One region of the Pelosinus sp. UFO1 genome, then DNA from elsewhere that is predicted to be linked to it. Evidence: riboswitches for the same ligand, from Rfam matches in the RefSeq annotation. Region 1 holds a riboswitch; each other region holds the start of a gene.
What was found. Region 1 has a riboswitch for S-adenosylmethionine ahead of UFO1_RS06795 (PLP-dependent aspartate aminotransferase family protein). Riboswitches for the same ligand answer to the same signal wherever they lie in the genome.
Positions count from the first base shown of each region.

Region 1 (4,216 bases):
AAGAGAAAGTAAGAAGGGTAAGAAGTATAATTGGCTTACGATATTTATTCATATAATAACCTCCTATTTGTAGAGTGATGACTAGAATTACTAACAGAATAATAATACTGAAAAATTTATATTATGTAAACAGGTAATATCTACAATTATCCTAGATAAATTGCTAGACTTTTATACTTAGAATGAAATACAATAGATTATAGATAGGAAGGTACGTGTATCATTGCTATTGCACCAAGGAGGGATCTGTGCTTGCGAAAGTTTATTCTTGTGTATAACCCAGTATCAGGAGATGCAAGTTTTAAATTTAAATTGGATCATGTGATTGAATGTTTTCAAAAAAAGGGATGTATCATCATTCCACTGCGAGTTAGTAATGAACAAGAGACTAAGAGTTTCGTTATGTTATCTCGGGAAATAGCTGTAGATGGCATTATTGTATCGGGTGGTGATGGAACTATCCATGAAGTGATAAATAGCATGCTTGAAGGAGAAATTGATTTGCCATTAGGCATTATTCCTAGTGGTACATCAAATGATTTTGCGGCTTATCTACAACTAGACAAAAATATTGAAGCTTGTGTAGAAGTGATTACAGCAGGAAAAAGCAAAACCTTTGATGTAGGAAAGGTAAATAATAAATACTTTTTTAATGTTGCTAGTGCTGGACTGCTGACATCAGTAGCCCATAGTGCCGATAGCATGCTAAAAAATACACTGGGAAAAATAGCCTATTATTTAAAAGGCCTTGGAGAGCTGCCTAATTTTCGAGCTTTAAAAATGCGATTTATTGCTGATGGCCAAGTCATAGAGGATGACATATTTTTGTTTCTTGTTATGAATAGCGGCAATGTAGGGGGATTCCCTAATCTAGTACCAGACGCTAAGATTGATGATGGTAAACTTGATTTATTCATTGTGAAAAAATGTAATCTACCAGAATTAATGGGCTTATTTATCAGCTTTTTAAAAGGCATACACTGTAATAGTAAATATGTTACTTGTATACAAGCAGAACATATTTACATCGAATGTACAGAAGAGGTAGATAGTGATTTGGACGGAGAGTTAGGTCCTAAACTTCCCCTTGATATTCGGGTTGTTCCAGGAAAAATCAAAGTTTTTAGTATGTAAGTGTAGTTTTCTACTTATTAAATGATCCTGGCTACGATACCACCTTTAAAAAAATTAGATAAGTATTGACAGTAATCATTTATATATGGTATTATCAAAAAAATAAATAAGCTCTTATCGAGAGTGGTCGAGGGACTGGCCCTATGACACCCAGCAACCGGCAGTAATGCAGTGGTGCTAATTCCAGCAGGATAATTATCCTGAAAGATAAGAGGAAGACGTTTTTCATTGCATAAACCTCTTTCCTCGGAAAGAGGTTTATTTTATTTAAAAACATAAAATAGGAGGATATTATGAAATTAGACTCTAAGATTGTACACATTGGTGTCTGTACGGATACAAAAACAGGAGCGCTAAGCACACCTATCTATCAATCCGCTACCTTTCGACACCCGGCTCTTGGTGAGAGTACTGGTTTTGATTATACCCGTAGCCAAAATCCTACAAGAAAAGTATTAGAAGAGGGAATTGCTACATTAGAAGGTGGTGCAGTAGGATTAGCCTTTTCTTCAGGCATGGCTGCGATTACGGCGATACTAATGATTTATAAGTCAGGAGATCATTTAGTTGTAGTAGAAGATTGTTATGGCGGTACTTATAGAGTAATCGATAAGATATTCAGTAATTTTGGGTTAACGGTAAGTTTTGTAGACGGCAGTAGTAAAGAAGAGGTAGCGCAGGCGATTACACCTCTAACGAAGGCTATTTTGGTAGAAACACCTACCAACCCATTAATGAAGATTGTTGATATACGTGCTATTGTTGCGCTAGCTCAAGAAAAGAACATTCATACAATCGTTGACAATACCTTCTTGACGCCTTATTTTCAACGTCCACTAGAATTAGGAGCCGATGTAGTGATTCACAGTGGTAGTAAATATTTATCAGGTCATAATGATTTAGTCTGTGGATTGGTTGTTGTCCGGGAGGCTGAGTTAGGCGCCCGTATACGTTACGTACAAAATTCAACAGGCGGAGTTCTTGGACCGAGTGATAGTTGGCTATTAATCCGTAGTATAAAAACATTAGCATTGCGTATGGAAAAGCATAATGAAAATTCCCAAATTATTGCCGAATGGCTAAAAAAGCATCCCAAAGTGGTAAAGGTATATTATCCAGGTTTAATGGAGCATCCAGGGAAGGAAATACATGATAGCCAGTCCTCGGGTTATGGAGGCATGCTGTCCTTTGTTGTTGATAATTCCCAATTGGCAGCGCAAGTATTGCGAAAGGTTAAATTAATTCGATTTGCTGAGAGTCTAGGCGGGGTAGAATCCCTTATTACATTACCTGCGGTGCAGACTCATGCGGATGTGCCTATTGATGTTCGTGAGCGACTAGGAATATCAGACTGTTTACTACGTTTATCGGTAGGTATTGAAGATGCTCAAGATATTATCACTGATTTAGAACAGGCACTTTCGGAATAAAGGAGAAGTCAAGATGAAGGAAAAAAGTTCATTTTCTGCAAAAGCACTTGCAGTCATTGATGAGAGTATCCAAAACATAAATTTTGGTGAAATCGTTTTAGTAGTGCAAGATGGACACATTATTCAGATAGAACGTACTGAAAAAATTATTATTTCAAATCAGAAAAAATCCCAAACTGGAAATGAGAAAAAAAGTATAGAGGAAACCAGCGTTCTTCGCAATAAGATATTAGGAGAACTATCTTCTTTAAAATATGGGCAGTTGGTTATAAAAATAAAGGATGGTAAAGCAGTTCAGGTTGAGAAAACAGAAAAGCGTCGTTTCCCTGAAGTGGAAGGCGTTTATGGCGATGGTATTTAAAAAAAGATTGACAAAGTTTGTTATTTGTGTTAATTTGTATTTAATGAAATATTGAGCGAGCTGATCAGAAAACTGAAGGCTAAGGAGTTCCTGTTAGGGGACTTCCTTAGCCTTTTCTTTTTGGTTTGCGAGTTAATCAAATTTTTGGAGGTAATTTACTATGGCTAAGATTGCAAAACAGTTGACGGATCTCATCGGTAATACACCGCTGTTAGAACTTACTAACTATAACAAGGAAAAGGCAATAGGGGCAAAAGTAATTGCTAAATTAGAATATTTTAATCCATTGAGCAGTGTAAAAGATCGTATTGGTTATGCTATGATCGCGGAGGCTGAAAAACAAGGACTCATTAATAAAGATACTACGATTATTGAACCTACCAGTGGTAATACAGGTATCGCTTTAGCCTTTGTCGCGGCCGCAAAAGGCTACAAATTGGTTTTATGCATGCCTGATACTATGAGTATAGAAAGACGTAATCTATTGAAGGCCTTGGGCGCTGAATTAGTATTAACACCAGGTGTAGAGGGTATGAAAGGGGCTATTGGCAAGGCTGAACAATTGGTTGCCGAAAATAGTAATTCAATTATCTTACAACAGTTTAATAATCCTGCTAATCCCGAAATACACAGGCAAACAACGGCTGAAGAAATCTGGAGAGATACAGACGGACAAGTGGATATCTTCGTTGCTGGTGTAGGTACTGGCGGTACCATTACAGGAGTAGCGGAAGTATTAAAAAAACGAAATCCTAATATTAAGATTGTTGCGGTAGAACCATTTGATTCACCTGTGTTATCCGGTGGAAAACCTGGCCCTCATAAGATTCAGGGAATAGGAGCCGGATTTATACCTTCAGTAATTAACTTAGACGTTGTAGATGAAATTTTTGGCGTGCACAATGAAGATGCATTCACAGCAGCTCGAGAATTAGCTAAATCAGAAGGATTGCTCGTAGGTATTTCAAGCGGTGCTGCTACCTTTGCTGCGATTCAGCTTGCAAACCGACCTGAAAATAAAGGGAAAAATATTGTCGTATTGTTACCTGATTCAGGAGAACGTTATTTGTCCACGGCTCTCTTTCAGCAAGATCTATAAGAAGAGGTCAGACTTTAGGTGCTATTAGTATAAATAAGAGATAGGTAAGAGTGTCACACTGAGCGCTGTGACACTCTTTTATTTTTTAGCAAAAATAAAGATAAGAATGCAACATAGAAGATTTTGTTTTATAATAGAAAAAAGGCTCATTAACATCAGGGGGGATACAATGCCGAAAATTACTAGTCAGGC
Region 1 is NZ_CP008852.1:1,513,336-1,517,551, forward strand. It holds gene UFO1_RS06785 (C40 family peptidase) at 1-52, opposite strand, end outside; gene UFO1_RS06790 (diacylglycerol kinase family protein) at 253-1,134, shown strand; SAM riboswitch class I at 1,246-1,348, shown strand; gene UFO1_RS06795 (PLP-dependent aspartate aminotransferase family protein) at 1,428-2,564, shown strand; gene UFO1_RS06800 (YezD family protein) at 2,578-2,925, shown strand; gene cysK (cysteine synthase A) at 3,086-4,024, shown strand; gene UFO1_RS06810 (DUF190 domain-containing protein) at 4,194-4,216, shown strand, end outside.

Region 2 (4,216 bases), 1.9 Mb from region 1:
GCTTAGTAGACAAGGGTGTTATCGAGAGGTGACTGACTGCTTCGTGAATTGCTTTAATATGATTAGGGGTAGTACCGCAGCAACCTCCAATATACTGAGCACCTGCGGCAACTAATTTTTGCGCCCATTGTCCCATTTCTTCTGGCCCCATAGGGAAAACAGTTTGTTTGTTTATAAGACTTGGCATACCAGCATTCGATTGGATACTAATAGGACAACTGGTGGTTTGGGCCAATTGTTCAACAATCGGCAATAGTTGAGCTGGTCCTAAGGAGCAATTGGCACCAATCACATCTGCACCCATAGCTTCTAAAATGATAGCAGCTGTAACTGGGTCTGTACCTGTTACAGTGCGTCCATCTGCGCCGTAAGACATCTGACAAATCACTGGTTTAGTAGAAGCTGCTTTGGCAGCTAACAGGGCTGCGCGCATTTCTTGGATATCAATGATAGTTTCAATCAAAATCATATCTACGCCAGCTTGATCTAATGCACAAATTTGTTCATAAAAAACGTCATAAGCGGAGTCAAAGGCTAAATCTCCTAGCGGGGAAATTAATTTTCCGGTAGGTCCTACAGAACCTGCTATCTTGGTTGTTGGCCCGCAAGCGGCCCGTGCTGCTTTTACGGCTGCGGTATTTAGTGCTTGTACTTTATCTTGTAAGCCATAATGTGTTAATTTTATCCGGTTTGCACCGAAGGTATTTGTTTCAATAATGTCTGCACCATTATCAATATAACTTTTATGTATGCTAGTAATAACATCAGACTGCTCTATATTCCATAACTCGGGGCAAGATCCAGCTGGTAATCCAGCATTTTGTAACATAGTTCCCATGGCACCATCAAAAATATAAATCATAAATAGTTCAATCCTTTCTCGCTAAGCAGTTTACTTGCTGACATTGTTGACAGCTTTTATTTTTAGCAGGTGAAGTAGGGGCACTCTGACACGCATTAGGGGTTAGTCCGATTACAGCAGTAATGGATTTTCGTGGTAATAACATGCAAGAGGGTGTCGCGGTTACATTGATTTCATAGGCATGAGCCAAAGATAGAATTTGGGGTTGTACGGTAATATCCCATTGACCGTAACCAGGACTGAAGCGGAAGAGGGTCGAATAACCCTTTTGATTTGCTTGTTGTCTAATTAAGTCACATGCTTGGTCCGCCGCCACTTCGACAGCTGTTGTACCAGCTGCATCTAGTAATAATCCTAGGGTATACTCGTCTTTTGTAAAGTATTCACTTACCATTTCCTCTAATCTAGATCCTATTGTAACAGCAATTACGATTACTTGTAGGCAGTTTTTCAAGTGTTCACTTATTTTTGTTGATGACAGGGTTAGTGGCTCTGGACTCATTATCGTAGCAGTGTTTGGATTATAGTCATAAATTTGCCATACTACTTTAGGCTGTGATATTATTTGTGCCTCAGTGCAAGCTTGCTCTAGTAAATGGGGCGGAAACTCGGAAGCCTTGGTTAGTCCAGAATAGCGCTTGATTTCTTTCATATCTAGATTTTTCAATGCTGGATTGTAGATTGGCATAACACTCCTCCTTAGGTAGTCTGCTAGTTAGCGTAGCCCTGTTTCTTGAATGATAGTTTTAGACTGTTCTAGTTTGTTCATAGTATATAGATGTATGCCATCTACTTTATGGGCAATTAAATCGGTAATTTGATTACAAGCATATTCTATTCCGGCTTTTTCAAAATCATTTGGCGAGTTTTGATACTTTTCAATAATGCTTTGCAAAGGTTTTGGAATGGATGCCCCGCATAGACTATGAATTCTAGCCACTTGCCTACTATTTAGTAGGGGCATAATCCCCGCGCAAACGGGGACGGTAATATTGGCTTGTCTGATTCGATCCAGGAAGTTATAAAGGACAGCATTGTCAAAAAATATTTGGGTAATGAGAAAATCGGTACCACTATCTACTTTTTCTTTCAGATGAACGGTGTCTTCTGCAAGGTTAGGACATTCTAAATGACCTTCTGGATAAGCAGCAGCCGCAATACAAAAATCATGTTGGGATTTTATGTGGGCAATTAGATTTTTTGCATAAGGAAAGGTTGTTGTCATCTTCTTTAGGGAACCTTTATCCAGGGGATAATCGCCGCGCATGGCTAATATGTTTTGAATATTATGGGCTTGTAATTGGTTAAGCACTGTATCAATATCATCTTTTTGCGAATTGATACAAGTTAAATGTGCTAGAGCTTCTACATGATAGGTATTTTTGACTTTATCTGCAGTTTCAAGAGTGCGATCCGAAGCGCTACCGCCGGCACCATAGGTAATACTTATGAAGTCTGGGTTTAATGTTTGTAATCCTTCGGTAGTTTTAAAAATCGATTCTAAAGTAACTGTTTGTTTTGGTGGAAATATTTCAAAAGAGACAAGGGGTTTTTCTCGATCAAATAGATCACATAGTTTCATAATTAACCTCACATTATTATAAGTTATTGAGAAGCAACAGGCGTATCTAAAATTTTGGCTTCACCATAAGAAAAACTATAACTGTTATTAGATTGGTATATTCTAATAGGATAAAAAAACAGCCCTTTTCCTTGTTGAGGAAAGAGGCTGTTTTTTTTATCCGTTCTTTCCTCTTATCTTTCAGAATTGAATTCTGCTGGATTTAGCACCATTTGCATTACTGCCGGTTGCTGGGTGTCATAGGGCCAGTCCCTCGACCACTCTAGATAAGAGTATTTATTAAATTGGATATTATGATAAATTAAAAATAAAGACTTGTCAATATTTTTAATTTATCATATTGATATTTGTATCGTAGCATTTATACACTAAAGGTATAAAATACCTATTTTAACGAAGATGATTGTAGATTAGCCATTTTACTTTACTATTTTATTATAAGTTACTTAAATAATAGTGCTTTTGCTTAAGAGGACGGTTTTTTTGCAGGAAATATTCTTAAGAATGTGGAATGAATTAGCATTATAGAAATTAGCAGCGAAAGTGCCGTTTCGTAGTCTTTCTTAAAATATAAATGAGAATATGGGGTGAACTATTTGGTAAAGGTAATTGCAATTGCCAACCAAAAAGGAGGCGTTGGGAAAACAACAACTTCTGTAAATTTGAGTGCATGTTTAGCAGACTTAGGTAAAAAAGTTCTATTAGTTGATCTGGATCCACAAGGAAATTCTACTAGCGGCTTTGGTTTTGATAAAACCAAAATTAAACAATCTATTTATGATGTGTTAGTAAATGATACTCCAGTAGAAGGCGTTATTTTAAAAACAAAAATTGAAAATCTAATGGTATTACCCGCTACAATACAATTGGCAGGGGCTGAAATAGAATTAGTTTCCATCATGTCGCGAGAAACAAAACTAAAAAGGGTATTGGATAAAATTAAATATAATTATGATTATATTATTATCGACTGTCCACCATCCCTAGGATTATTAACAATAAACTCTTTAACAGCCGCTAATTCAGTATTAGTACCAATTCAGTGTGAGTTTTATGCACTAGAAGGATTATCTCAATTAATGAACACCATAACTTTAGTACAGAAAAACTTGAATCCTGCATTATCCTTAGAAGGTGTAGTTCTAACCATGTTTGATGCTCGGACGAATTTATCCATTCAAGTTGTAGATGAAGTTAAAAGCCATTTTCGTCACAAGGTATATCAAACAATTATTCCTCGTAATGTTCGCCTTAGTGAGGCTCCAAGTCATGGACAACCTATAACTCGATATGATCCTAAATCTAAAGGTGCAGAAGTATACACTGATTTGGCGAAAGAGGTGATTGATGATGAGTAATAACTCACAGAGAGGATTAGGGCGCGGTCTCGATGCACTATTTTCTGGCTCTAATTCTGTAGAGGAGCAGCCTCTTGTCAGCAATATTTCTATCAATCAGATTATTCCCAATAAGTTTCAACCCCGCAGGGTATTTGACGAGGAGGCACTCGCCGAACTCGTGTCCTCTATAAAACAATATGGGGTATTGCAGCCCATTGTAGTACGCAAAAGTAATAATTTTTATGAATTAGTGGCTGGAGAAAGACGTTGGCGCGCTTCACAAAAAGCTGGTCTGCAAGAAGTTCCTGCTATTATAAAAGAATACACTGATGGAGAAATGACTGAGATTGCCTTAATTGAAAATATTCAACGAGAAGATTTAAATGCGATAGAAGAAGCGTTAGCCTACCGCCGTTTAATGGATGATTTTAA
Region 2 is NZ_CP008852.1:4,766,075-4,770,290, forward strand. It holds gene UFO1_RS22335 (homocysteine S-methyltransferase family protein) at 1-862, opposite strand, end outside; gene UFO1_RS22340 (methionine synthase) at 870-1,550, opposite strand; gene metF (methylenetetrahydrofolate reductase [NAD(P)H]) at 1,578-2,444, opposite strand; SAM riboswitch class I at 2,615-2,717, opposite strand; gene UFO1_RS22350 (ParA family protein) at 3,032-3,802, shown strand; gene UFO1_RS22355 (ParB/RepB/Spo0J family partition protein) at 3,792-4,216, shown strand, end outside.
Region 2: it holds a riboswitch for S-adenosylmethionine, as region 1 does, so the genes downstream of both, metF (methylenetetrahydrofolate reductase [NAD(P)H]) here and UFO1_RS06795 (PLP-dependent aspartate aminotransferase family protein) in region 1, are expected to answer to the same signal.

Region 3 (4,216 bases), 1.0 Mb from region 1:
TAAAAGAATTATTCAAGAAGCTCGTGACAGAGGAATGTTAATTGATGCAACTTATGGAAGACGTACTAGAGCTGTAATTATTACTGACAGTGATCATGTAATTTTATCCGCAGTGCAGCCTGAAACCGTAGCTCATCGCCTTGCCAGCAAAGAAACTAGCGAGGACACTGCAGAATAGCAGATGATGAAAGGAGCAGCATGTATGACAAAAGAGGGAATTTTACTTGTTTTATCTGGTCCATCTGGAGCAGGTAAAGGGACAATTTGTCAAGAATTGCTGCGTAGATATCCTGAATTAAACTATTCCATATCTGCCACTACACGGGCAGCACGTGTAGGAGAAAAACATGGGGTTAATTACTGGTTTGTTTCTCGTGAAGAATTTGAGAATATGATAAAAAATGATGAGTTGTTGGAATGGGCTGAAGTTTATGGCAATTTTTATGGAACACCATGCCGTCAAGTAAAGGATTTATTACAAAATGGTAAGGATGTTGTCTTAGAAATAGATGCACAGGGAGCTACGCAGATAAAAAAAAGATTCCCCCAAGGAGTGTTTATCTATATTGCACCACCGTCCTTGGATGAGCTAGCGAATCGCATTCATAAAAGAGGTACTGACAGTTTGGATGTGATAAAGAAAAGGCTCAGTTGTGTTAATAATGAATTGACATACGTACATAATTATAACTACATAGTAGTAAATGATGAGGTGCAAGAAGCAACAAACAAGGTTTTATCAATTATTACTGCAGAAAAGTGCCAAGTGGTACGTAATGACAATATAGTGGAAGAAATATTAACTAATTTTAATAAATAAAACTTAGGGGGACTACTATGATTCATCCATCATTAGATGTTTTAGTGACTAAAGTTGATAGTAAATATACATTGGTTGTGCTTGCGGCTAAGCGTGCTCGAGAACTTATGGACGGTTCAGTACCCATGGTTGAGAGCAAGTCGAATAAGCAAGTTACCATTGCCTTAGAGGAAGTAGCGCAAGATAAAATATCCTATGAACGGACCAAAAGTGGTATAAAGTAGGAGGTCGTTATGTTAAAGGGAAAGAATATTGTTGTTGGCGTAGCTGGTGGTATTTCTGCTTATAAAGTAGTGGATGTCGTTAGCCGTCTAAAAAAACAGGGCGCCAACATATATGTTATTATGACTAAGGCAGCGACTAACTTTCTTACCCCGTTGACTTTCCGAGAAATAAGTGGACATCCGGTTGTAGTTGATATGTGGGCAGAAGCTACCAATTGGAATGTTGAACATATTGCATTAGCTAGTAGAGCAGATTTATTTTTATTGGCTCCTGCAACGGGAAATATTATTGGTAAAATAGCCAATGGTATAGCGGATGATATGTTATCTACTACTGTTATGGCGACAACGGCACCAATCTTAATGGTGCCAGCTATGAATACGAATATGTATTTAAATAGCATTGTTCAGCAAAATATTAGCAAGCTGACTCAATTAGATTATTACTTTATGGATCCAGATTGTGGTAAGCTAGCATGTGGTACAGAGGGTGTAGGACGTTTACCTGAACCAGAGGCTATTGTAGGAAAGGTAATTGAGATACTAAAAACCAATCATGATTTTACAGGGAAAAAGATATTAATTACTGCAGGTGGAACGCAGGAGGCAATTGATCCCGTAAGATATATCGGTAACCGCTCTAGTGGGAAAATGGGCTATGCATTGGCGGAGGTTGCTGCGCACAGGGGAGCAAAAGTCACTTTAATATCGGGACCCACTCATTTGGTTTCGCCACCTGGTGTTACAATAGAATTTGTACAATCAGCATCACAGATGCAGGATGCCGTAGTGGCTCATTTTGCGGAAAGTGATATTGTGATAAAGGCAGCGGCAGTAGCGGATTATCGTCCACAGAGTATGTCGGAGCATAAAATTAAAAAGACTGGTGAGACGCTACATCTGATACTAGAGAAAAATCCGGATATCTTACTACAGCTTGGGCGCCTAAAGAAACATCAGATATTGGTTGGTTTTGCTGCTGAAACTCAGGATTTACTAGTTCATGCACAAGATAAATTAACAAGAAAAAATTTAGATATGATTGTCGCTAATGATGTTACTATACCTGGCGCCGGATTTAATACGGACACGAATATAGCAAAATTGTTGTACCGTGATGGTCGTATAGAAGAATTGCCTCAAATGTCTAAAAAAAGGCTAGCAGAAGTTATTTTGGATAAAATTCACATAGAATGTCGAAAATAGGTTGATTTTTGTTCTATTTTACTTTAAAATTTGATTTGGCAGAATTATATATTGGCTCATCAAGAGATGGTGGAGGGAATGGCCCAATGAAACCGCGGCAACCATTTGGAATATCCAAAAACGGTGCCAATTCCTGCGGTAAAGATCGCAAGATGGGAGAGTGACAGTAACATCACCCTCCCTTAGGGGAGTTTTTTTATTAATTATTGGAGGTAAAAATTGTGGAAAAAAAACGCGTATTATTTACTTCAGAGTCTGTTACTGAAGGACATCCTGATAAAATGGCGGATCAGATTTCAGATGGTGTATTAGATGCCATAATGGCGAAAGACCCTATGGGACGGGTAGCATGTGAGACTTTGTTGACAACAGGTCAAGTACATGTAGTTGGCGAAATAACAACGAATTGTTATGTGGATATTCCTAAGATAGTACGTGATACAATTAAAGAAATTGGCTATACACGTGCAAAATATGGCTTTGATGGCGACACTTGTGGTGTATTGGTTTCCATAGGTGAGCAATCCGCTGATATTGCGATGGGTGTTGACAAGGCGCTAGAAGCAAAACAAGGACAAATGGATGATATTGAAGCAATCGGTGCTGGTGACCAAGGAATGATGTTTGGTTACGCAACCAATGAAACTCCAGAGTATATGCCATTGACAATATCTTTAGCACATAAGTTAGCGCGTCGTTTAACAGAAGTCCGTAAAAATGAAGAAGTTGATTATTTACGTCCTGATGGAAAAACACAAGTAACGGTAGAATATGAAGATGGAAAACCTCTTCGTGTCGATACGATCGTAATTTCAACCCAGCACGGTCCTGAAGTTGAATTAGCAACTATTGAAAAAGATTTGATTGAAAAAGTTATTGTACCAATTGTTCCAGCTCATCTATTAGATGCAAATACAAAATACTATATTAACCCAACAGGTCGTTTTGTAATAGGTGGACCTCAAGGCGATGCTGGTTTGACTGGCCGTAAAATCATTGTTGATACATATGGTGGAATGGCACGTCATGGTGGCGGTGCATTCTCTGGTAAGGATTGTACCAAAGTAGATCGCTCAGCTGCCTATGCGGCTCGTTACGTTGCCAAAAACGTAGTTGCTGCAGGATTAGCAGATAAATGTGAGATCCAGTTAGCTTATGCTATTGGTATGGCGCATCCAGTTTCGATTATGGTAGAGACTTTTGGGACGGCTAAAGTAGATGAAAAACTGATTGCCGAGCTGATTAAAAAACATTTTGATTTGCGCCCAGCTGGCATTATAAAAACCTTGGACTTGCGTCGTCCGATTTATCGCCAAACAGCAGCTTACGGACACTTTGGCCGTACTGATATTGATTTGCCTTGGGAACGCACCGATAAAGCAGAAATTTTACGTAAGGAAGCAAATCTTTAATTTTTAATAATTTCTTGCAGGGTTTTTATCTCATCATACGAATTTTATAGGTATAGCTAATGATAAAAGGGGGACTCAGTGAGATTCCCCCTTTTTAATTTTATTAAGTATCATGGAATGGTGGTAACAATGCAACGTATAGCACAAGTTTTAGTAAATCTTACAACTAAAAACATTAACAAAGCTTTTTCATATCATATTCCTGAACACTTAGATTGCGTTGCTGTAGGTTGGCGTGTATTAGTGCCTTTTGGCAATCGCAAATTAGAGGGTTTTATTATTGATATTACTCAGGGTGAAGATTCTGATATAATTAACCTAAAACCTATTTTAGATACATTGGATAATGACATATGGTTTGATGAGCATATGATGCATACTGCTAGGTGTATTAGTGAATATTATCTTTGTAATTTAGTTGATGCGATGCGTTTGTTTATTCCAGGGAAATCAGGCATAAAAAGTGTTACACTTTATTCAGTAGGCACTGATCAGGATATTCAGAAAACATTAACTGAGTTATTAGCTAAATCAGCAGAATATTACCAAGTATT
Region 3 is NZ_CP008852.1:2,547,159-2,551,374, reverse strand. It holds gene remA (extracellular matrix/biofilm regulator RemA) at 1-178, shown strand, start outside; gene gmk (guanylate kinase) at 203-820, shown strand; gene rpoZ (DNA-directed RNA polymerase subunit omega) at 838-1,044, shown strand; gene coaBC (bifunctional phosphopantothenoylcysteine decarboxylase/phosphopantothenate--cysteine ligase CoaBC) at 1,054-2,250, shown strand; SAM riboswitch class I at 2,304-2,409, shown strand; gene metK (methionine adenosyltransferase) at 2,472-3,662, shown strand; gene priA (primosomal protein N') at 3,792-4,216, shown strand, end outside.
Region 3: it holds a riboswitch for S-adenosylmethionine, as region 1 does, so the genes downstream of both, metK (methionine adenosyltransferase) here and UFO1_RS06795 (PLP-dependent aspartate aminotransferase family protein) in region 1, are expected to answer to the same signal.

Region 4 (4,216 bases), 1.5 Mb from region 1:
TTGCCCAGTGGGGGAAGATCGGAACCTTTATAACAGCACAGCCATAAAAAAATATTTTGATGAAGCAAAGGATATCACTTTATGGGGTTCTGGGGTTGGGGCAAACATAATAGAAAGAGAGGAGTAGCTATTTTGGCACAAATAGAGTTAACTACGGCTGAGATAATGGAGCAAGCTCGGAATCTTGGAGCGGAATTTGTAGGTTTTGCGACCATTGACAGGTGGGAAAAGTCTGAGGATGTACCTATAGCGCTTCATCCCCACAGAATTTGGCCTCAGACTAAAACTGTAATTGTCTTAGGAGTTCCCTCATGGCAGCCTAGTGGGGAAACATCACCCACAATAGTGAGGGAACAATCTAGCGTTATAAATAATCTACTAGATGAAGTAGCTTATCGATTGGCAGTATTTCTGAACCGTAACGGCTATCCGGCTGTCAATATTCCATGGGACAGTGAGGGGGAAGGCATACCCGAACACAAAACAATCGCAGTATTTTCTCATGTATGGGCTGGACATTATGCGGGCCAGAGTCAAGTAAGTAAAAACAACATTTTTCGGGCCGCAAAGTACAATCCCCAGCTTAATTTCGTATCAGTGTTGACAGCCTTTGAATTAAAAGGCGACGTATGAAGATAAAGAGAAGTTATGTATAAGAGTTTGTTATGCTAGAAAGTATGCCTAAAGTTCAGAGAGGATGCAAACTTAGCAAAAAGGAGTGAGTAGACTGGCACAAGTTGAGTTAACTAAGGCAGAGATTATCCAGGAAGCCCGAGATCTAGGAGCCGAGTTTGTTGGTTTTGCGTCCATTGATAGATGGATAGAGTCTGGGGATGTACCAGTGGCATTTCATCCCCACAAAATTTGGCCCCAGGCTAAAACGGTGATCGTCCTAGGAGTTCCTTTATGGCTGCCTATTATAGAAGCATCACCCACCGTACTGGGGAGGGAACAAGCAAAGGTAACAAATGAGTTATTAGAAAAAGTAGCTTATCGATTGGCGGTATTTTTAAACCGCAAAGGTCATTTAGCTGTCATTCCAGATAGCGAGGTTGAAGATGAATTAGAAGAAAAACCGATAGCAGCATTTTCTCATATTTGGGCTGGGTATTATGCTGGACTTGGTTCATTAGGCTGGAATCATACCTTGTTAACACGGGAGTATGGTCCGAGGGTTCAGTTGATATCAATCTTCACTGCTTTGGAATTGGCAGGAGATCCTTTAGTTGAAGGAGATTTATGCAATAAATGTTTGTATTGTCAAAAAATCTGTCCTGCTCAAGCCCTTATCGGTGATGAAAAGTTAAAATATGCGCAAGTAGACCAAGCAGCCTGCATAAATAACGAAAAAAGATTGCAAAAAGCTTTTAGTGATCCCTGTGGCTCTTGTCTAAAAGTGTGCCCAGTTGGGGAAGATAGGCAGCTTTTTCAGAGTAATAGCTTTGTAAAATACTTTGAGGAGCAGGATATTTTAGCCCGTAATCCGCAGGCAGAGGCATACAGGGATTGGGTACATATTCGTAATTATGGGAGTTATCCATTAGAGGGGGCCTTAAAGAAAAAAGAGGATAAGGGATAGTAAAGAACCATTATAATAAAGAAAGATCGAAAGGCGTTTCCTGATAGACATAGTAGTTGAGCCAGTTGGAAAAGAGCAGGTTGGCAGCACTTCGCCAGAGGACTACTGGTGTTTGCGTGGGGTCATCGTTAGGATAGTAATTTTGTGGGATTTGAACTGATAACCCTTGAGCAAAATCTCGATCGTATTCGGCCTTGAGAGAAAGAGGATCATATTCTGAATGGCCTGCAATAAAGAATTGTCTACCTGTTAGATCAGCGGCAGCATAAACACCAGAAATATCAGACTCTGACAAAATGCGTAGCTTAGGATTCTTGAGGATGTCTTCCCGTTTAAATTCAGTATGTCTGGAATGGGGAACATGAAAGATATCATCAAAACCACGGAATAGTTTGACTTGTTCCGTATCATTCTTTTTGTGGGGGAAAACTCCAAATATTTTTTGTGGAAGATCATATTTTGGAATACCATAGTGGTAGTATAGTCCGGCTTGGGATGCCCAGCAAATATGGAGAGTGGAATATACATGAGTTTTACTCCATTCCATAATTTCACAAAGTTCATCCCAGTAGGCTACCTCTTCAAAGGGAATTTGTTCGACAGGTGCACCAGTAATGATCATGCCATCATAGTTGCGAGATTTTATATCCTCGAATGTTTCATAAAATTTGATCAGATGTTCTTGTGATGTATTGGTAGGACAATAAGTAGCAGTATACATGAAGTCAACTTCCACTTGCAGAGGAGAATTACCTAGCAGGCGGAGTAATTGAGTCTCAGTAGTAATCTTGATAGGCATGAGATTTAAAATTAATATTTTAAGAGGACGTATATCTTGGGTATAGGCTCGGTTCTCATGAATTACGAAAATGTTTTCACTTTCCAGAATGTTGGTAGCAGGTAAATTGTTAGGGATTTTTATAGGCATAGTGCATTCCTCCATTTTTTTGATATTATAAAAACTCAATAGAAGGCTGTTATGCTCTTCTAATCAAGTGGGGTAACAAAAAGAGCCCCTTTCCGAGGAAAGGGGCTCTTTAAACCGCACATTCCTCTCATCTTTCAGGATTGCTCCTGCTGGAATTAGCACCGTTGCATTGCTGCCGGCTGCCGGGTGTCATAGGGCCAGTCCCTCGACCTCTCTAGATAAGAGTTTAATATTAATTTATGAATAATATTAACATAGGTAAATAAGTAAGTCAAAGTAAAATTTAATAAGAGGTTTTACAAAATGTCATACTATATTGACAAAGTGACCAAGCTGAATATAATAAAAGTTAAAGATTGTCAATTTCAAGGATGAATGACTATGAAAAAAGGTCAAGCTCTTTCTGAAATGAAAGTGGTTTGATCTCTTTTATTTAATTGGTGAGATATTGGTTGTATAACAAACAAGGAGACTCCTGTTATATGTTGAAAGCACATAATAAGAATGCGCAAGTTTCTTCCCTCATTCACTGCAAGTCATATGTACATTTTTGGTTTTCCAGGGTTCTGACAACTCTGGCGTATCAAATGCTGGCTGTTGCCGTGGGTTGGCAAGTCTACGAGTTGACTGATAGTCCCTTCTATTTAGGGTTGGTTGGTCTTGCTCAGTTTTTGCCAATGTTTTTACTAACTCTTGTTGTTGGGCATGTGGCGGACCGTTTTAATCGTCAGAAAGTTATTTGTATTTGTCAAATAACGGAAGGCGTGGGTGTAGGTTTGTTGGCAATCGGAAGTTATACTGGTTGGCTTAGCAAAGAAAGTATCATTACCATTGTATTTCTGATCGGCGCAGCCAGGGCTTTTGAGGGACCGACGATGCAAGCTTTTATGCCTGGATTGGTATCGGCTAAGATTTTTCCGCAAGCTTTGGCGACTGTTAGTTCGGCAAATCAGACAGCCAATATCATAGGGCCGGCAATTGGGGGATTACTTTATGCTGCAGGTCCTGCCTATGTTTATTGTGCAATTAGTGTACTTTTTCTAGGTGCCAGTTTTCTTATTTCTAGAATTAAAATTGAACGTGAAATACGGAAAGTTCATGCTGTTAATCTACGAGAATTATTTGCTGGGATCACTTTTATTCGTCGAAAACCCACAATACTTGGTGCCATATCCCTGGATCTTTTTGCTGTACTGTTAGGGGGAGCAACTGCTCTATTGCCAATTTATGCTAAAGATGTGCTTTTTATTGGGCCAGAGGGAGTGGGGATTTTACGCTCAGCGCCAGCCGTAGGTGCCTTATTGATGTCAGGTTTTTTAGCCCATTATCCTCTTAAACGTAAAGTCGGCCGAACGATGTTTAGCGCTGTATTTGTTTTTGGACTGGCTACCATTGTATTTGCCTTATCAACGTCCTTTGCTTTATCTCTCGCCTCATTAGTTGTCCTTGGTGCTGCAGATGTCATCAGCGTTGTCATTCGTTCCTCCTTAGTGCAATTGCAGACGCCAGATGAAATGCGGGGAAGAGTGAGTGCCGTCAACTCAATGTTTATTGGAACTTCTAATCAGTTAGGAGAATTTGAGTCTGGTGTAACGGCAGCTTTTTTCGGTACAGTGCCTGCACTGCTGATTGGTGGTATTGGCACAGTATTGGTTGTTATTCTATGGATAAAACTATTTCCCGAACTCGCTCAAGCTGATCGAATCGCA
Region 4 is NZ_CP008852.1:3,001,421-3,005,636, reverse strand. It holds gene UFO1_RS14280 (4Fe-4S binding protein) at 1-127, shown strand, start outside; gene UFO1_RS14275 (hypothetical protein) at 133-633, shown strand; gene UFO1_RS14270 (4Fe-4S dicluster domain-containing protein) at 719-1,579, shown strand; gene metA (homoserine O-succinyltransferase) at 1,590-2,507, opposite strand; SAM riboswitch class I at 2,632-2,732, opposite strand; gene UFO1_RS14260 (MFS transporter) at 2,990-4,216, shown strand, end outside.
Region 4: it holds a riboswitch for S-adenosylmethionine, as region 1 does, so the genes downstream of both, metA (homoserine O-succinyltransferase) here and UFO1_RS06795 (PLP-dependent aspartate aminotransferase family protein) in region 1, are expected to answer to the same signal.